Regions from separate parts of the Paenibacillus sp. 01L418 genome, predicted to be linked through region 4. Evidence: riboswitches for the same ligand, from Rfam matches in the RefSeq annotation. Region 4 holds a riboswitch; each other region holds the start of a gene.
The links. A riboswitch is a leader RNA that binds a small molecule or an ion and turns the genes downstream of it on or off. The one in region 4 is predicted to bind cyclic di-GMP.
Positions count from the first base shown of each region.

Region 1: it holds a riboswitch for cyclic di-GMP, as region 4 does, so the genes downstream of both, AC1DSE_RS21830 (EAL domain-containing protein) here and AC1DSE_RS27605 (methyl-accepting chemotaxis protein) in region 4, are expected to answer to the same signal.
Region 2: it holds a riboswitch for cyclic di-GMP, as region 4 does, so the genes downstream of both, AC1DSE_RS22865 (transglutaminase-like domain-containing protein) here and AC1DSE_RS27605 (methyl-accepting chemotaxis protein) in region 4, are expected to answer to the same signal.
Region 3: it holds a riboswitch for cyclic di-GMP, as region 4 does, so the genes downstream of both, AC1DSE_RS03160 (SpaA isopeptide-forming pilin-related protein) here and AC1DSE_RS27605 (methyl-accepting chemotaxis protein) in region 4, are expected to answer to the same signal.

Region 1 covers NZ_JBFTSN010000218.1:686-6,249, forward strand. The annotation lists partial or broken gene AC1DSE_RS21830 (EAL domain-containing protein) at 1-2,145, opposite strand, end outside; cyclic di-GMP riboswitch class I at 2,230-2,315, opposite strand; gene AC1DSE_RS21835 (metallophosphoesterase) at 2,432-5,017, opposite strand; gene AC1DSE_RS21840 (methyltransferase domain-containing protein) at 5,023-5,564, opposite strand, start outside.
Region 2 covers NZ_JBFTSN010000238.1:4,135-9,698, reverse strand. The annotation lists gene AC1DSE_RS22865 (transglutaminase-like domain-containing protein) at 236-1,045, opposite strand; cyclic di-GMP riboswitch class I at 1,058-1,136, opposite strand; cyclic di-GMP riboswitch class I at 1,186-1,264, opposite strand; gene lysS (lysine--tRNA ligase) at 1,431-2,951, opposite strand; gene greA (transcription elongation factor GreA) at 3,120-3,596, opposite strand; partial or broken gene AC1DSE_RS22850 (tRNA-dihydrouridine synthase) at 4,016-4,298, opposite strand; gene AC1DSE_RS22845 (helix-turn-helix domain-containing protein) at 4,357-4,569, opposite strand; gene folK (2-amino-4-hydroxy-6-hydroxymethyldihydropteridine diphosphokinase) at 4,521-5,078, opposite strand; gene folB (dihydroneopterin aldolase) at 5,053-5,439, opposite strand; gene folP (dihydropteroate synthase) at 5,501-5,564, opposite strand, start outside.
Region 3 covers NZ_JBFTSN010000012.1:4,324-9,887, forward strand. The annotation lists gene AC1DSE_RS03160 (SpaA isopeptide-forming pilin-related protein) at 1-1,184, opposite strand, end outside; cyclic di-GMP riboswitch class II at 1,216-1,299, opposite strand; gene AC1DSE_RS03165 (hypothetical protein) at 1,545-2,006, shown strand; gene AC1DSE_RS03170 (ATP-dependent helicase ComFA) at 2,201-4,444, shown strand; gene AC1DSE_RS03175 (ComF family protein) at 4,441-5,322, shown strand; gene AC1DSE_RS03180 (TIGR03826 family flagellar region protein) at 5,437-5,564, shown strand, end outside.
Region 4 covers NZ_JBFTSN010000361.1:173-3,696, reverse strand. The annotation lists gene AC1DSE_RS27610 (DUF1836 domain-containing protein) at 124-894, shown strand; cyclic di-GMP riboswitch class I at 967-1,051, shown strand; gene AC1DSE_RS27605 (methyl-accepting chemotaxis protein) at 1,137-2,894, shown strand; partial or broken gene AC1DSE_RS27600 (ATP-binding protein) at 3,058-3,524, shown strand, end outside.

The sequences.
Region 1 (5,564 bases), on a different contig from region 4:
ATCAAGCGATACTTTGATTTTTCTTTTCTTCAGCTCCAGCAGCAATTCAGTCACCGCATTCTCATTGCTAATAAAGGAGCTTTCCGTTATTTCAATTTCCAATCGATCTTGGGAAATTCCTGTCTCCTCGATGATCTGATCGATGGTATGCAATATATTTTGCTGAAGAAGCTGCTGCACCGAAAAGTTAACCGACAGCGTAACCGAAGGCAGGCCTAAGCTCTGCCACCGTTTATGCTGCATACAGGCTTCGCGAAGCACCCATTCTCCTATCGATACAATAAGCCCCGTTTCCTCTGCGATCGGTATGAATTCAGACGGAGCAACCAATCCCCAATCCGGATGATTCCAGCGCAGCAGCGCCTCAACGCCAACAATTTCCATCGTTTGCGAATGTACGCGAGGCATATAATGAAGGAACAGCTCTCCTCTTTCCTGCGCTTTACGCAAATCATTGCTGAGTGAAAATAATTTGAATGATTGCACATTTAAAGAAGCGGAATAGCACTGTGATTGGTTGCTGCCTCTGGACTTCGCATGATAAAGAGCCGCATTCGCATTTTTCATCAACTGCTCCACCGAGCTCCCATCGCCAGGCGATTGACTGATTCCAATACTTGCAGTTACATTCAGCTCATATCCTTCTATCAAAAATTGCTCATTGATAAGCCTAATAATAGTAGCTGCCATATCCTTAATTTCGTTTTGCTGCTTTACATCAGCTATAATAATTGCAAATTCGTCTCCGCCAAGTCGGAATACGGTTTGGCCATCACGTAAATTGCTCATCAATCGGAAGGCGATTTGTTTCAGCAGCTCATCCCCAATCGGATGCCCCAGCGTATCATTTACATATTTGAAACGATCCACGTCAATCAGCATGATCGCCAGCCTCTGCTTAAAATACTCGCTTACCCTTAGCTGCTTATCTAGCTGGTCTTCAAACATTCTGCGATTTGGCATCTCCGTTAAATAATCGTGGTAAGCCAAATATTGATTTAATTCCTCAGCCTTGCTTCGATCCGTAATATCAAGGACTACGCCAACGATCGCTTGCTCACCCATATTTGACACTTGATTATAGTGCACTTCGCAATGAATATTCGTCCCATCTTGTTTAATGGCTCTGTGGCAGAAATTAGATAAAGACTGCCCCTCCTGTAACTTCGTTAGCTGATTAACGACGGCTTCACGGTCTGAGGGATGAATCGTCTGTATAATATCCATACCGATCAAGGAGTCATAACCGAACATTTTATTGAGCTGATCATTTGAATAAACGAAGTTGTTTTTCTGCGCGACAAAAATACCGACAATGGATTGCTCGACAATACTGCGGTATTTTAATTCGGTCTCAGTCAACGACTGCTCAATCATTTTTTGCTGCGTAATATCCTTGGCAATGCCGTAGACACCGATAAGCTTTTTATTAATAATGATTGGAATATTGGTCACATTAAATTCGACCGTTTGCCCTGTTCTCGTAATGCCTGTCGTATCATAGTTTTGAGGATTCAGCGTCTTGACCGTTTGCTCAAAATATTGAATCGTTTTATCCAGCGCTGCGGCATCTACAAATTTATGAAAACTATCATTAATAATTTCCTCTTTCGTATATCCAAAAAGTTGCTCAAGCACTGAATTGCATGACAAAAAACGCCCTTGTGCGTCTAAAGAAAAGACAGCATCAGGATTGTTTTCAAATATCGATTTATAAAGCTGCTCTTCTAGTGTGAGGCGATGCTGTATTTTTTTATTTTCCGTAACATCCTGAATCATGCCTATCGTCAACAATATCTCGTTTTCGGCATTCCGTATGAACGTAATGTTTTCCACCACATGTCTAACTTCACCGCCCTGACGAACGATTCTGTACTCGGAAACGCTTTCCTTTTTTGATTCAATTGCAAGGTGGAACTGCTCATTAACGCGCTCACGATCTTCGGGATGCACGAACTCAAAAAATTGTTCAATCGTCATCGAGAAATCAGATTTCATACCATATATTTCGAACATTTGATTCGACCAGGATGCTTCTCTGCGAATATGGTCAAACTCCCAGTAGCCTAAATTAGCTAACTTTTGAACAATATTAAAACTACCAACATTAACATTGCCATTAAAACGTTTAATCATTTGTTTCATTGCTAAATATCCCCTCTTATTCATAACGTAGGCGGTAACCTGAAGTTTTTAAGGAGAGGATATAGGTATGTTATCACTCATCCTTTTGGCAACCCAGCCACCTTTGGAAATTTCCTTTAGGCCTGTTGGCTTTGCGTCATTGTCTTTCGACAACTTTGCTTTTTACTAGGACTTTTTACATATACCAGTATTCCATATTATTCCGATATATACCATAACCAATTTCATAATAGGTCGAATGATGTAGAAAAACCTCCCATTTTGGGAGGTTTGGTATATTGATGATTTACAATCTAGGATCTATTTCCTTCTCTTTGGCAACCTCAAACAAAAGATTCGCAACAGCCGCTTGATATCCATCGTTTTCTGGAGCAATTTCAGCAAAAGGAATCGCCAGCATATGCTGTCCTAGCCGGTACTCGTTAAATGATGTACGAAGCTTTTGCGTAATATTTTTTTGCTTGATGAGCTTATTGTACTTGTGCGGAAATCTATAATCATAACCGTAAATAATAGACATGTATTCCTTATTGCGCACTTTCATATAGGGAACCGTGTACGGCTGAGGCATCTCCGGCTTAATCACGACACCTTCCATATGATTGTCTACCGTAAGCGTGTAGAAATATTTTTCTGCAAGCTCATAGCTCTCCGCATCAGACAGAACAAGCGTGATGAATGGATCGTCAGAGAGGAAACGATACATCTCCGAGGTTTTCCACGCTGGCAGCTGCTCGCTTCCGTCTACGTATACGATTTTGAGCAGCGAAAATGGCTTGTATTCAAGCTCCCCAGCCTCGGCATACAGCTCCAGCTGCCTCTTATACGTTTCATATGCTTTGATATGCTCATCAATTGGCCTGTTTTTCTCAAGAATAGAATGAACATGTTTAAAGTTTTGGTAGACGGCTAGGCCATATTTCTCATTAATAGCCCCTTTGCTAAGGTGAAACTGATCCTTTTCAAAACCACTTTCCTTGAAATCATGCGCAAGCTTTCCGAACGCTTCCTCGAATCCATTCGCCTTCAGGAATGCAAGCTCTGTCTCAAGCCCCTTCTCAATTGGCTTAAACTGCTTTTCGATGAGACCTTCTCCCAGCGCCTCCCATGGCAAAAGCTCGCCATCCAGCAGAAGCATCGATATATCGTTTTCCTTCATGTAGCTTCCGAATCTTTGCAGCAGTCGCTCATAAACAGCGGTTAGGTCAACCTTATTTATTTTGTACCCATTGCGGCTCACTGCAAAACATTGCTCGATATCTGCATGCAAATAAACATTGCAGCGTGATCCCATATATTTGGGCTGCAGCACGACCTCTTTAACACCGCGCTCCATAAAATAGTTCAGCCCTTTCCTCAGCGATTCCAGCTCACCCGCCGCTTCATCCTTATCTGCAGGAGACATGGTTCCTGAAATAAAGTTAATTTTATTGCGCGAGCAATACTGCAATCTGCGGGCTTCATCATCATCCAGCTCCTGCAGCGATACTTTGCGTTCCTCTTTGAAGAGAGCAGGAAGCTCGCCTTCCATGCCGGCTATTGCCGATTTCTGTGATTTGAAAGTCGGCTTCACCGACAGAGAAACCGAGGTTAGCAGATTGCCGTGAACTGCGCCTGAATCCAAATGGATTTTATTTCTGATCCGAAATGTTTGTTTAGCAGCCACATGTCCAAAAACATGATACGGCTGGTTTCCTGCTGCATCCCGCTTCAGAAACGCAAGCTGTGCTTCAATCGGCGCCGATCGGTCGAGTCTAAAATTGCGCTGATGACGGATCGAATTCACATCCAGCTTGCCAATATATTTGTTCTCGCATGGCGCGTGAGTCACATAATAGGATGGTCCTGATTTTCCTACCATTCTGTAGAAAGGCTTCGACAGCGATACGAGATGATTAAACTTCTGAAGCAGCTCAGCATCGCCTCTCAGCACCTCAGTCGAATCGAAGTAGGCATGCAGCAGCTCCTCTTCCACACCTTTGATTTCACCACGCATATATTTATGGACGAAGTTTTCATGATTGCCAAGCACAAACAAAAACTTATCCTGATTCGTATATAGGAAATCAATGATTTCCTTAGTGCGGCTTCCCTTATCGATCCAATCTCCAACGAGCAATACTTTTGTACCGCTGACCTTTCCTGTCTCAACCAATACATTGCCCTCTAGTTGAAACCCATGGCTAACGAGCAAAGCCTTCAGCTCATCCACACATTCGTGAACGTCACCGACGATAATCGTCTTCTGGTCCAGCGGTAAAAAAACGTCCAAATACTCAGCAGCATCCTCGATTATAATCTTATAATCCGGATTCGCAACCTTATCCATAGGGGAATAAAAATCTTTAGCCCGCACCTTATGAACTTTGCTATATTTCTCCCTCGAGAGCGAACCAAGCACGTCCTTGCGCAAACGATTAATGTGGCTCGTTATCAGTTTCTTCGAACGCTCCGATGAATAATAATCATCCCGCTTCTTGTAATCAAACAGCACGACTTCAAGGTTGTAGTTATTTTCCTTTGCAACCTCCCTCACTCTCGCCCGGAAATCCTCCGACAAACCTGTTGTATCCACGACAACAAATTCCGCATTGATGGGGAAAGTAGTGACCAGCCGCAGCTTCTCGAACAAAAGGCGGAAAGCCTGATCGCTCGCTTCAAGCATGATTTGATCATATTTATCATAATCAGAGCCTAGAAGCTCTTGTCTAATGCTATCGGATGAAATATATTGCACGTTCGCATTCATGCCCTTGCTGTCATCCCTAAATCGCAGCTGCGGCATCAGCACTTCATTTGCAAAGGTTGTTTTCCCGCATTCCGTCGTGCCAATCAGCATAAAAATCGTATGGACTCTCGTTCTCATTTCCATTGACGCTACTCTCTCCTCTTCCGCAAAATCGCACCCTGCGTCGTTTGTATACCGTTCACTCCATCGCCGATTGCGACATATTGGCTTTCCACGGATTGATCTTTAATCGTTTCGAGCAGCCACTCTTGAAATTCCGCTCGCCCAAGCTCCCATTTATGGTCATCATGCCGGAAGTCTTCCAGCTCATAATAAGCATTAAACTCTGCATTAGGTGTTGTCAGCACAAAATAATCAAAATCAACATGTTCGCATATTTGCCGTATCAGAACAGCTGCCTCATTTAGACTCATATGCTCAATAACCTCGGTCAAAATGACATCCACCTGCTCGCCGTTATAAGCCTCTAGAAAATGTTCAATGGAAGGAAAGGTAGCGATGTTGTCCAGTTCCTTTGCTTTCGCCTTCCGCTCTACCACCTCTAGCAGCGGCTCATGGATATCAACCGCGTAGTAGCTGTCTTCAATTTTGGATGCAAATGGAATCGCATAGAAGCCTTCTCCGCAGCCAACATCGAGAATGGCCTTATTGAACGGAAGCACACTTCCGA
Region 2 (5,564 bases), on a different contig from region 4:
AGTTTTCAAAGAGCAATCTTTTCTCTCTCGTCGACCGTGTATCTCGTTGGCGACCTAGATAATATATCATAGGCGTATATAGCATTGCAAGTGTTTTTTTTATTATTTACGAAAAAGTTTTCAACACTCCTATTTGCCTTCTAATTGCGCAATCGTTGCTTCGCTTCCTCCTCACCTATATTGAAGAAAGACATAAAAAAACGAGCTCTGCGATTTCCGCAAGCTCGTATAACTTCTAATATGTTTTTGTAACTGTATATTGAGCTGCATCCTTGATAAGCTCATACTTTTTCTTGCCCTTCTTTAGACCCGCATCAACTGTCGTATCAATCGTAACCCATTTCCCATCCAAGTACACTTCGTTCCAAGCATGATAAACATCCACATAAGTAGATTGTCCCATCAAGAGCTTCGTAGGGATATCCACGCTCCGCAGCATTGCCGCAAACAATGAAGCGTATCCGTAGCAGATATCCTTTCTCGATTTAAATGTGCGATCAATATTGGGGAGGTAATCAACTGACAGATTAGCAGCTAATTGATTATCATAACTTACATTCGTAATAATATACTCGTAGATTGCCTTTACTTTCTCCATATCCGTTTTTTTATTGCTCGCTAATTCTTTTGCCTTGACGATGGCGCTGCTCGCATTCGACCAGTCAATGTTCTGGATGGAATTCAAGTACAAAACCTTGTTGTCTTTCAAATCAAGCGTCACCGTTTCTTTCTTCGCCAGTTTGTATTTGTTGCCTGTTGTATTCTCTAGAACAGATATCGTATATTCGCCATTGCCAAGCTGCAATGGAAACTTCTCAGCTGTTTTTCCGCCGGTTAGATTATATGTATAGTTTGATGCGCCTTTTGCGATCATAAGCTTCGTTTTCACTTTAGTGTTCACTGCATATTGTACGGAGACAACACCTTTATCTAAATTCCCCGTATTGAGCCAATCAGAAGAGTCCGCTTCATTTGCCTGAACGACCGTTACATGGATGGATGCAAAAAGAACAAAAGCTGCGATGACTAACATAAATTTACGCATGAATATACTCCCTTCGGTAGCTGGCTGCCATCTTACGGAAGGCCCTTTAGCTTTGCGTCCCTACCTTTCGATAGGTTTGCCATTATCGTGTGAAGCGCTATGTGATGAATTTCCCTATAAAAACAAAAAAAGCCTGTTCATTCGGTAGCTGGCTGCCATCATACGGAAGGCCCTTTAGCTTTGCGTCCCTACCTTTCGATAGGTTTGCCGTTATCGTGTAGCGCTTTATTAGTTCTATTCTACCATATGAATCTAGCAAATCAATAGATTGTACTACAATATCAATCATAATTTGAATGTTTTTAAGGATTGTTGTTGCAAATTCTCGATATTAGAAAAAAAGAACCGTTGGCTGCTAAAAGCCAAACGGTTCCTTGTTTCTTTCTTATTCAGCAGAACGCTGATCTCTCATATGAGGGAACAACAGTACATCACGAATAGATGGAGCATCTGTTAGAAGCATGATCAATCGGTCGATACCGATTCCTAGTCCGCCTGTTGGCGGCATGCCGTATTCCAGAGCGCGGATAAAGTCTTCATCCATCTCATGCGCCTCGTCATTTCCATGCTCACGCTCAACAAGCTGCGACTCGAAACGCTCACGCTGATCAATCGGATCGTTAAGCTCCGTAAATGCATTAGCATGCTCACGTGCTACGATGAATAGCTCAAAACGATCGGTGAAGCGTGGATCTGCTTCGCTCTTCTTAGCAAGCGGCGAAATAGCAACCGGATGTCCTGTAACAAAGGTTGGCTGAATAAGCGTGTGCTCACCGAACTGTTCAAAGAAAGCGTTGAGAATATGACCAAACGTCATATGCGGATCAACGGCAACTTTGTGTTCTTTCGCCAAACGATGGGCTTCCTCGTCGCTCATTTCCACGCCGAAATCTACGCCAGTCGTTTCTTTGACAAGCTCAACCATGCTGACACGGCGCCACTGAGGTGTCAAATCAATTTCTTGGCCTTGATAAGTGATTTTCGTTGTTCCAAGAACCTCTTGCGCAATATGTGCGATGACATTCTCTGTCAATGCCATAATATCCTTGTAATCCGCATAAGCCTCGTAAAGCTCAATCATTGTAAACTCTGGATTGTGGCGAGTCGAAATCCCCTCATTCCGGTATACACGGCCGATCTCATATACTTTCTCCAATCCGCCTACAATCAGTCGCTTCAAATGAAGCTCGATTGCAATACGCATGTAGAGCTGCATGTCCAGCGCATTATGATGCGTTTCGAAAGGGCGTGCTGCAGCACCGCCTGCAATGGAATGCAGCGTTGGTGTTTCTACTTCTAAATACCCGCGGGAATCTAGGTAGCGACGCATGGATTGAATGATTTTGGAACGAGTAATAAAGGTTTGTTGGACGTCGGGATTCACGATAAGGTCAACATAACGCTGACGATAACGAAGCTCTACGTCTTTCAAGCCATGATATTTATCAGGCAATGGAAGAAGCGACTTTGTCAAAACTTCAATATCACGCGCTTTGACAGAGACTTCGCCTGTATTCGTTTTGAATACAACGCCTACTACGCCAATGATGTCACCGATATCCAGCAAGTCAAAAGCTGCAAACTTATGCTCTTCAACGGAATCTTTACGAACATAAATTTGAACCTTGCCGCTCAAATCTTGAATCGTAGCAAAACCCGCTTTGCCCATGCCGCGTTTCTGCATAATACGGCCAGCAATACGCACTTCAACCGCTTTTTCTTCTATTTCTTCTTTGCTGAGCCCTTCATAGGCTTGTACAATATCTTTGGCGTTATGAGTGCGTTCGAACTTTCGGCCGAATGGATCCACACCTAACCCTCTAAGCTCGTCCAATTTGTTTCTGCGAATTTGCAAGAGCTCACTTAGCTCCTGCTGTTCATTGTTTTCTTGTTCCACTTCTTTCATCTCCTTGATCATTCGGCAAAAGCAAGCAGCTGTCACCGGATTCATGCAGCAAAATCTCGTTTCGCAATAAAATATAAGCAATGTATAGACCTGTAATATACGTTCTTATATTTTAAACGTTCAAAAAGCTTCCTACAAGGAAGCTTTTTGAACCGCTCATAGCAAACATTATTTTTTGATATCGAGAATTTTGTATTGAATAATGCCGACTGGTACGCTAACTTCGACAACGGTGCCTTTTTTCTTGCCTAAAATCGCTTTACCAACCGGGCTTTCATTTGAAATCTTGTTTTGCAAAGGATCGGCTTCCGCTGTACCAACAATGGAATAATCCATTGTGTCGCCATACTCCATATCCTCAACCGTTACGATCGAACCGATGCTCACGGTATCAATATCAATATCGTCATTATTTATAATACGCGCATTGCGCAACATTTTCTCAAGGGTAAGAACGCGGCCTTCGATAAATGCTTGCTCATTCTTCGCATCTTCATATTCCGAGTTTTCGCTTATATCACCATAGCCAATTGCTACTTTAATACGTTCAGCTACTTCACGACGCTTGACCGACTTTAGGTTCTCTAATTCATCTTCGAGCTTTCGCAGCCCTTCTTGAGTCAGAATGATTTGCTTATCGTTCATCTTTCCGATTCTCCTGTCATGTGACTAATTTTTCATACCTTGTATGAATTCACTGTTACCTAATATATTACGCTTCTTATTCCTCATACCAACTGTTGTTTGAAGCGCTCTTGATGTCTTCGTTAGATTATATTGCACGATTATATTGCAAAGTTACCCTGAATGTCAATCAAAGCCAGACGACCCATTGAAACCGTTTCATTTCTGAAATGTAGAGCAGAAGCCGCATGATAGCGGCTTTTGTCGAATGGTGTCGGCTCGCTCCCGTTACGGGGTAAATCGCATAACCGATCTATTTGTATTTTAGTAAGCGTCTACTTCTGCAGAACCCGCTTCATTGCTGAAACAGCACTGACAGCTTGGAATTCTTCGTCCTCTCCAAGCGAGTGGACGTAGTTTTCCAAAATCGCTACCATCGGATCACAGCCGGTATGTTCGAGCAGCCTTTTTGCATCCTCTGGTGAGAAAACGTCGCCATTCCCAATTACGGGAATCGATACCGCTACTTTGACATCCTTTATAATGTCCCAATTAGCCTTACCCGTATACTACCATGCAAAATGGCCTTGTCGCTTACCATCTCCGCACATACAAGACCCGTTCCAAACTCCTTGGCAATTAATCAAAGGCAGAATAGCACACGCTTGCCATCGGCGCTAGCACCACTCTGTTCTTCATTTCGATGCCACCGATTTTCAGCATGTCACTCCTTCCTCCTCTTCTAATTGCTTATGGTTCATGTCTTGTGTACCAGACAGCACTATTCACGGTTATCAGACATTAATTCCTCATAGCTGATTCCGAGCGTCTTAGCGATATGATTTAATAACTTCGTATCCGTCTTTCTTGTTCCTCGCTCCAATGAGCCAAGAACGGCCACCGATACGCCAAGCTCCTTGGCCAGCTCCTGCTGAGTATAGCCCTTCAGCTTTCGAAAGGCTCTGACGCGCTGCGCCAATTGATTGTTTTCCATAACGTAATGCCTTCCTTTCCATCCAGAAGCGCTGCTTCAGATACTGCGCTTACCTCGGACTGCAGCCGATGTGTTTGATCCAAAACATCATGCAGCGGAACGAGAACGAACGACCGCTCCATCATACGCGGATGCGGCAAAGTTAATTCCTCTTGATCCATTCTGACATTATCGTATAGGAGCAGATCAAGGTCAATGGTTCTCGGTCCCCAACGAATTTGTCGAACTCTACCGAGCTGCTGCTCGTACTCCAAAAGCTGACGCAAAAGCATTAATGGAGATAGTGTCGTTCGTACAGCTAATGCCATATTGATAAAGGGCGGTTGCTCTGTGTAGCCTACCGGATCAGTCTCATACATACCCGACACTTTGCTTACCACGATGTTCGGGTGCGCATCGATGAGGCTAATCGCTTCCAGCAGCAGTTGCTCACGGTTTCCCATGTTAGATCCTAAAGCAATATATGCCTCTGCCTGTGCGCCATCAAGCGGGAATTGTTCGTCCATCATTGTCCCGCTTTCTTCGCAGTTCTACCGTTACTCCGTCAAAATGGATATCAAACGGCGGGTTAGGCTTCGTTACTCGAACCGTCACTTCATTTACCATAGTATAAACTTCCAGTACTTGCGATGCAATGTGACCTGTTAAAGCTTCGATAAGCTTAAACGGAGGGCCCTCTACAATCGTTTTCGTGAGAGCGTGGATTTCTGCATAATTCACCGTACTGTTCAAATCATCGGTTAACGCCGCTTGCTCCAAATCCATATTGAGCTCAACATCCACATGATATTTCTGGCCTAGCTTGTTTTCTTCAGGAAATACGCCGTGGTAGCCGTAAAACCTCATCCCTTTGATCATCATTTTATCCATTATAGTCACTCTCCTAACGATGTACCTTATTTAAAATAAGAAACGGCATTCAACAACACAATTAATGTCGATATAAAATGGCGTCCGTCATAAGTGCAGTACGCTTAATTGCACGCACATCATGC
Region 3 (5,564 bases), on a different contig from region 4:
TCAGGTGTAGGAGTTGGTGTAGCTGTAGGCGTGCTCTCAGGTGTAGGAGTTGGTGTAGCTGTAGGCGTGCTCTCAGGTGTAGAAGTTGGAGTAGCAGTAGGTGTCGATGACGGTGTTGGAGTAGGCGTAGAGCAGGTTTCGCCTTCATTCACAAGCGAAAGCTCTTTCTCCTTGCCCCAATGGATCTTCAGCGTATTAGGTACAGCTTGTGGATCAGTTGGGTTGACGAGCTCCGTATTCGTTGAAAAGCTTACGGAACCTTTTCCAGGTATTACGCCGTTTCCTGTTTGAGTGGAATTCGGAATTTCCCATGAATAAGAAACCTCGATGTCACTCTCGTTGCTTACTTTCCATGTTCTTGTTTTATTTGGATCGGCGGAGCAGGCTGTTTCAAGTTTGAGCTTAGCCGTATTGATAACTGCTTTTTGCACAGAGTTATCTGTGGTTACTACGATCTGCTGGGTAGCCACTAAATCGGTGGTAAAGCCATCTAAGGTTAATTCTTTTAGTGTATAGGTACCGATAGGCAATTCGTTGAATTGCAAAATACCGTCACTATTGGTAACACCGCTTTTGACTAATTTACCGTCTTTCCAAAGCTCGAAGGTAATGCCTGCATGTGGAGCGCCCTCGACATCATTTAAATGTTTATTGATGATGATACTACCCGTACAGCTGTTCGAAAGCTTTAGATTCCATGCTAAAATTTTGTCACCATGAGCGCCGGGACCTAATGTCTTAATTAAATCTCCGCTATAGATATCTAATTGATAAGGCAAGCATCTTGGAATGTTAATCGTAACGGAGTAAGTACCTGCTTTTGGATATATAATAGACTGTCCCTCAAAAAATGTTTGCTTGTTGTATGGAATGGTTGTATCGCCGGGTCCAGGTGCCCAGTCAGCAGGGCCTTCATAGCCGGAGAAGCTGACTCTAACACAATCTTTTAACGTCTGGAACGTAGCGGTAGCTGTTCCGTTATTATTGACTACGATATTGGAATGCGTGGCAATGACATCCTTGCGATCCGATGAGTACTGTGGACAGCTATTCTCATCTACGAGTGCTGCAGCATTCGTACCTTGATTGCTATCACCTTCGGCCATGGCAATGGAACTAAGCGACAACGAAAAAATTAATAACAGAGCCAGGGCTAAACTGATTTTTTTCCTAAAATAACGCATCTTTCACTCTCCTCTTAGATACGTAGTGGGGTTCCAAGAGGGCCGGTTACACTACTAGCTCCATATAATCCAAGTGTCCAATTGTAGATTATACTTCATCGCTTCCCTAGTTATTTTGATTGTGAAAATCCACTCTCCCTTTCTATATGCGTGCACCGGTTAGATATGCATGCTTTCATATTAAAATGATAACATGTATTGGAAATTGCTCAAGGGTGTTTCTTTGTCAGAAAATGACTAATAATCATCATAAAGCAGAATATATTTTTGGCATAACACACATTTTGTCACCTTGTCCCTTGATTGCGGAACCAGTGGGCTCTTCATGGCATATAGTGTCACAAAGAGGAGGTGGCCGCCATGTTTGAACTTCTACTTCTTGTTATTGGCTGTTATGCTTTGGCTGCATTGTCGGTGCATCTGGCGTATCGAATTTGGCGAGGGCGCCAGCAATCCAGCAAGCATTATGTGCTCGTAGCTGACGTTCAGCAAAACAATATGGAATGGTATGTACGTTCGCTGTTTTCTTTCTCTCGGCGAATGGGGAAAAATGTTCGTTTGACGATCGTAGATCAAGGGGTTACAGAGGAGACACTGGCTATTGTTGAACGATTAGCTAGAAGGGGCGATGAGGTCAGGATTCACTCTAATGGATCTAATCCGTTGTCTGGAAGCGAAGACGGTAAGCGCTCTCAAACAGAGGGTGTGGATGGAACTCAGCTGCTGTGGCTGCTTCAAGCAGAAGGAGTTGTGTCGCTTTCTGATCATGCGGTGCTAATTGATTTGCAAAATCCGACAGATTTGTCGAAAATGCCATTTTAGTATATACTCTACGGTAATGAAATAGTCGGAGTGAAGCACACTCAATAACGCAAATGCGTTGTTGGGTGTGCTTTTTTTTGTTTACCGTGCTTGCCAACATCATTCTCCTTTTGTCTGGGAAGGGAGAGGCTATAGTTAACTTAACAGATGAATAATGAAATCAGTTCTATAAAGTGTCGAGGGAGCGAATAGAGATGAAGGCACAATTGTATGTTGTGAAAGTGAATGGATGCTGGCAGGCTCGACTTACCATCAAGGCAATGGTGGATAAATACTTCTGGATGCATGGAGCGTTTGGTGAAGCGGGATTCTTGAACAACGAGATCGCAGAGGAGGGATGGCTGCTAAAAGAAGAACTGCCGCTCGGGGATGCGTGCGTTGCAGTGGAGCTTTGGGATGCGGCTATAAAACGTGGCAGTGTCGGCAGAAACGGTGCGAGTAAAAGCTTAAATGAAGGAGGACGAAATACTGATTATGAGGCGATTGAGTTATTGGCCGCATGTGCGGAGGAAGCAAAAGCTGATGGGGCGAGTGGAGATGCAGCAGCTGGCGGGTTGAATAGTAGTAATCAGAAATCTAGCGAGCTGGAGAGAAATTATCGGAAATACAGTGGTGGAGTAGAGCAAGCAGTTCATAATGGCAAGATTAGTTTGGGGAGTCGTTGGCGCTTTTTGGGTAGTCGAGGGAAGCGGAAAGGAGCGTTGGCGATAGAGAGGCTTTTTGGTTTAGTGGAGAGGTGGGAGAAGGTAAGGGGCGCTGTGGTTGGGGAAATCGGAGGAGAAGCGATTGCGAATAATGGTGAAAAGCGTAGCAGCGCTAAGGGTTTGGGTGGCGAGGAGGCGGGAGTTTATAGCGCTGAAGAGCTGGGAGAGTTTGCGGCAGGAGCGAAGCTTGCCGCGGGTATGCTGCAGGGACGTGCGCTTTTGCGAAGCGAGGCGCACGCCCTGTTGTCTAGCGCAAGCTGTCCCGGTGCCGCGTCAAGCTGGAGAGAATTGCTCCAGCTTGCTTCGCTGCTCGGGCAGGTGCGCCTGAGCGGATCAATAGCCGCCGTGGGTGGCGGGCGATTGGACGCTTTGGGGCGCCGCAGGCGGGAGCGCAGCTGTTTGCGCTGTGGGAGCGGCGAGGCGCAAATGCACCGCACGGCATGTGCAGCGTGCGGGCGGCACTGCGCCTATTGCATGGCGTGCATTGGGATGGGGCGAAGCCGGGAATGTGAGCTGCTTATTACGGGGCAGCGCGCGGGGTTGAATTGGGCAGAGACGACGGTTCGCGGCTCTGGTAAGGGGTTGAGGCCGCTGACGTATGAACAGCGGCTTGATAAATGGGGGCTTAGCCCTGCGCAGACAGCTGCAGCAGCCAAGGCGCTGCAGTTTGTGGAAGAGCCGCCGATAGACGCGGCATTGTCAAAGCTGGACAAGCAGCGCCAGATGAGAGAGTTTCTTCTTTGGGCTGTAACAGGAGCGGGCAAAACGGAGATGATTTTTCCGCTTGTGGAGTCTGTCCTGCTGCGCGGCGGGAAGGCGCTTATTGCCACACCGCGCCGTGATGTGGTGATCGAGCTTGACCCGCGTATTCGGAGAGCTTTTCCTAAGGCTTCAGTCGTAACATTATACGGTGGTAGTGAGCAGCGCTGGGAAAGCGGAGATATTACACTTGCGACAACGCATCAGCTGATGCGGTTTTATCAAGGCTTTGATCTCGTTGTAGTTGATGAACTGGATGCGTTTCCTTTTGCGGGCGATCCACTGCTGCATTTTGCAGCAGACAAAAGCTGTGCGCCAGGTGCTGCTCGCTTGCTGCTGTCTGCTACGCCGCCTAGTGAGCTGCAAAGAGCAGCAAAACGCGGGAAGCTGCCTCATGCAAGAGTACCTGTTCGTTATCATCGTCATCCTCTTCCAGTGCCCAAGCTTCTACAAACGCCTACAGTAAAGCAGATGCTCCAGCACCGCAAGCTGCCGTCAAAGCTCTTAGCAGCCATGCGGTCATCCCTTGATCGAGGCGCTCAGCTGTTTGTATTCGTGCAGCAAATTGCTCAAACCGAGCCTATGGCGGCTTTATTGCGTGCTGCTCTTTCAAATGCTGCTGTTGCGGCAACCTCTTCACAGGATGAAGAACGAACAGAGAAGGTGCAGCGTTTTCGCTCGCGGGATATACGAGTACTAGTCACAACTACGATTTTAGAGCGGGGCGTTACTATCCCAAAAAGCGATGTCTATATTCTTGACGCAGACGGAAGGCTTTTTGACGAGGCTTCACTGGTTCAAATGGCTGGAAGAGCAGGCCGCTCTGCGGATGATCCATTCGGTCGTGTGTACTTTTGCAGCCATGATCGCAATCGCCCACAGCTGCAGGCGGTACGCCACATTCAAACGATGAACCGCATGGCTCGCAAGCAAGGCTACTTGCTCCCCGCATCAAAAGGAGGCTCGCCAAAATGAACGTCTCGCCAAGAGCATGGCTGCAGCGTCTACAATCCGCTTTCACCACATCCGCGCAGCTGCTCGCTCCAACGTCTGCCGCATGTCTCCTATGCGGTAAACCGCAAAGCGAGGCTCGCAGCGCGAGCAGCTACAACCACGCGAAGCTGACGACCCAGCTTCGCAATTCCCTTTGCGGAGCGTGCCTCTCCGCAATACCATGGCTGACCCGCATCGCCTGCCGTAGATGCGGGCGCGGCATCCCATGCGAAGACTGCATACGTCGTCCGCATGGCGCATTCATATGCAACCGCAGCGCGGTTCATTATAATCAAGCCATGCGAGCCATGCTCGCCTTGTACAAATATAGGGGCAATGAGCAGCTTGCTCCTTTGCTCGGGGATATGCTTCTGCCTCCATTCGAGGCGATGACCATGGAAATCATTCAACAGTTTATCGTGGCAAGCAGCAGCAGTCGTAAACCAAAAATATCGATTGCAGACTGCTGGGATGCTGTTACCTACGTTCCTGTAAGTGAAGAACGAGCAGCTGATCGGGGGTTCAACCAAGCGGAGCAGCTCGCCAGCCATATCGCGAGGCGTTTTCAGCTTCCGCTTTTGGAATTGCTCATTCGTTCGCGACATTCAGAGAAGCAAAGCTTCAAAACACGCACCGAAAGAATGCGCGATACGCAATCTCTTTTTGAAGTGAATACGAATTTGAGCTTATTAGCCTCTGAATCCCATAGCAAAAAGCATCTAAACGATAGAGCTATTCGTATACTTTTAATCGATGATATCTACACAACTGGAAGTACGGCAGAAGCCTGCTCAAAGGCTTTGCATTGTTATACGGAGCTTCCACTCGATATCTATATTTTGACCTGGGCTCGTTCATAATTCAGCTAGGCTGATAGATCTAATAATTAGATTGATAGTGAAAAAGTTAATGCTATCGATTAGAATGTAACTAATAGCTAGTATGGTTTTACAAAAAAAGGAGGGCTCAGAGCGATGAACCTAGATAATTGTCCTCGCTGCGGTAAGCTTTTTGCAAAAAACTTTAGAGACGTGTGCCCGGCATGCATGCGTGAAATTGATAAAGAGTATGAGCTTTGCGCAAACTATTTGCGTGAATTTAG
Region 4 (3,524 bases):
GAGAATGAAAGGCTTATTCTCATTGATTTTCGAGCCTTTACAAGCGTCATTCTCCGGCATATGATGAGTTCATATGAACTTGTAATATAGGAATGCAAGACGAATGCGCGAGGAGGAAGCGATATGGAGTCCTTTACGCTTACTCGAAAAGAGATGGCTTGCTTGCTGCTGGCTCTGGACGGAAAGTATAATTTGAAGCCACTGCAAGTGCTGCAAGCCGCATGGACCAAAACGCATCAATGTGACTTGGAGAAAGGCACGGGACTGCCTGCATTTATGTCTACGCTGCTGCCTCCAATTATTGAAAAGCTCATTAAAGGAAATGAGATTAAAGGCTTTTCACTACATGAAATTGCTGCGTTGGGCCAACTAATCGAATATTCGAATCTGTCGATTACCTCCATGCAAAACTGGGTAAAGCGAGATTTCAAACCTTATTTCGATTGTCCGAAAGCTGGGAAAAAATATTCTCTGAACCAAGCTGCGTTATTATTCATTATTGATGATTTAAAGTCAAATCTTGATTTTGAATCAATACGCAAGCTTTTTGAGATCGTATTCAAGAAACCAGAGGATGAAGCAGACGATTTAGTTGGGCCTATTGAATTATATGCATCTTATACCAGTATGTTTGAGGAGCTAGATGCGAATAACGATCAACTGCTCGACATTTCCGGTCATTTGAAGGAAAATCCGCATCAAGATTTATTGACAGAGCATGTCATTCGCTCTTCAGCGAATCAATTTGCAAGCAGATTGCCGAATTTAACGGAAAAACAATGGGAAGCGGTGCGAAATATTTTGCTCGTTGCGGTTATTTCCATCCAAACCTCCTATTTTCATTCGTTAGCAAGGCGTTATTGCAATGCAACCTTATTTTTAGCCACAGAATAAATATGGTTCAAGGGATGACAAATTCACTAAATAGTCCTATACTGGTTTAAGTTGTAAACTACAAAATAGACAAACTGAAAAAGGCAAACTTGTTGAAAGACAAGGACGCAAAGTTATGGGCCTAAGGTGTACGCACTATGGCTGCCAGACCGCCGGAAGGATAATAAGCTAACTGAGCTGTCCGCCTCCTGTGGCTGGATAGCTTTTTTTGTTTTCAGGAGACAGAGGAGAGAGCAAGCAGGATGGTTTTTAAGGATAGGATAGAGAGAGCAAAAATACTGTTTAAGAAATTGAGTTTGAAGAAAATAACGAGCAAATTATTGCTTGTTACCGCAATCATCACACTTTTTAATGTAGGCTCGGGCGTTTTGATTTATTTTCAAAATCATTCAGTAGCAACCTCAGTCGAAGGCTCAGAGGAATTGCAGCGTGCTGAACGCAATTATCAAGGTATATCGAATAGGCTGCTGAAAGTGATGCTTCTAATGGTAGATGCCATTGAAAATGGCAAAAGCGATGCAACGCTGATCATGAAGGATTTGGAAACGATGCCTGCCAACATCGATGAATTAGAGAAACAGCTTATCGATATGGATAAGAAATATCCGCCTGCAACGGAAGATGGTCCTTATTATGCGAATCAGGTTAATGTTCTTAAGCTTGCATTAGATAACTTGAAAGTGACGAATACAGATGTGAGTGGATTATCATCAGATGAGAAATCGCTCCGCATAAGCAATCTAATAAGCGTATATACCGTCATTCTAAGTTATTCCAACGATACAATGCACGAGCGTTTGACCGCAGACGCTAACGCGACGCAGAAGCTTCTCGATAAAGACATATCCAGTGCGAACCTTATTGTGCTTATAAATGTCATTTTGCTAGCTATTCTTCCTGCTATTATGATTTTTGTCATCTCACAATCGATTAGAACAGGACTTGTAGGCATTACAAAAAGAATTAAGCAGTATGGCAATAATGATTTTACAAGTCAAGAAAAACTCGTTCGCTCTGACGAATTTGGCGATCTTGACCACGCTTTGGCTAATATGGGCGATCAGCTGCGAGAAACGATTAAAGCTACGCTTGAAGTGAGCGAATCTGTGCTCCACATTTCGAATAATATGGATAATATGATTGGTATTAATCGAAAAGCATCAGAGGATGTAAATGGCCAAGTGGAGCTGGGCAGAAAAGTGTTGCTGTCGCAGTATGACGATGCTTCATCCATTTCGGCAGTTACGGAAGAAATCTCAGCAAGCTCTCAGCAAATTGCTGCGTCGAGTGAATACATAAACAATGATATGCAAAATATGAAGCAATCATCTCATAACGGCACGCAGCAGATGGCTGGCGTGGTCTCGATGGTAAATGAAACAGTAGACCAGTTCTCAAAGCTAACTGAAGCTTTCGAAACGATGAATGAACGATATAACAATGTAGCTAAGTTTTTGAACGGCATTCAGGATTTGAACACACAGACGAATTTGTTGTCACTGAACGCATCCATTGAATCGGCAAGAGCGGGTGAGCATGGCAGAGGGTTCGCAGTTGTCGCTGATGAGATCCGCAAGCTGTCCAGTCAGACCGATATGATCTCGAAGCAGATCACGAAGGAGCTGACACTCATACAAAGCGATGTGGCAGCAAGCAGCCGCACGATCGGCAGCTTCGCGAATGTTATTAACACGACTCGTCAAGCATCCGAAACCGCAAGCAGCACATTCCAAGCATTGGAATCACAAAGCAGCATGCTGTCAGATCAAGTGAGCGAGATTTCTACGGCAATTAGTGAAATTACAACAGGCATGTCTCATATCGTGTCTGCAGTAGACAAGCTATTGACGACGTCTTCAGAAGTGAATGGGAAAATGGAACATATGAGCGAGCTTTCAGTTAAGCAAAATGATATATCCGATGATTTGCGCACGCTTGCGGAGAAGCTTTCACTTTCCTCGCAGGATTTGAAGGAGAAAGCATCTGTTTTCAAAGTGTAAGCAACAATAAATGATAATCGAGTGAGGCAGGCAGCATCCATAGGATTTGGGTGCTGCCTGCCTCTTTGTGCAAATAAAGAAGGATAAGCGAGTATAATGCCGAATCAATGAATGGAATAGACCAATAAAAAACAGATCCACTATGGGAGACAGGATGAGCGAAATGAACTTTCAAGTTAATTTACAAGGGATGATCGAGCTTCTCTCAAAGCATTTATATTCTAGCCCAGGCGTGTTCATTAGGGAATTGCTGCAAAATGGCGTTGATGCGATTACAGCACGCAAACGGCTTGGACATCGTTTTGATGCACGCGTAACAGTTGAAATTTACGGTTCTCGAACGATTGCCGTTCACGATAATGGGATAGGCTTGTCCGAATCCGAAATCCAGCTTTTCTTGGCTCAAATCGGAAGTACCTCCAAGCGTGACGAAATGGATTCAGCAGATGACTATATTGGACAATTTGGCGTGGGTTTGCTGTCCTGCTTCGTAGTGAGCGGCGAAATCGTTGTTATTACCCGCTCCGCTCTAGAAGGCGATACTTTAGAATGGCGCGGGCGGCCAGACGGCACGTACTCGATCCGCAAGCTTGAGAAGGATGCTCCAATCGGCACCACCGTGTTTTTGAC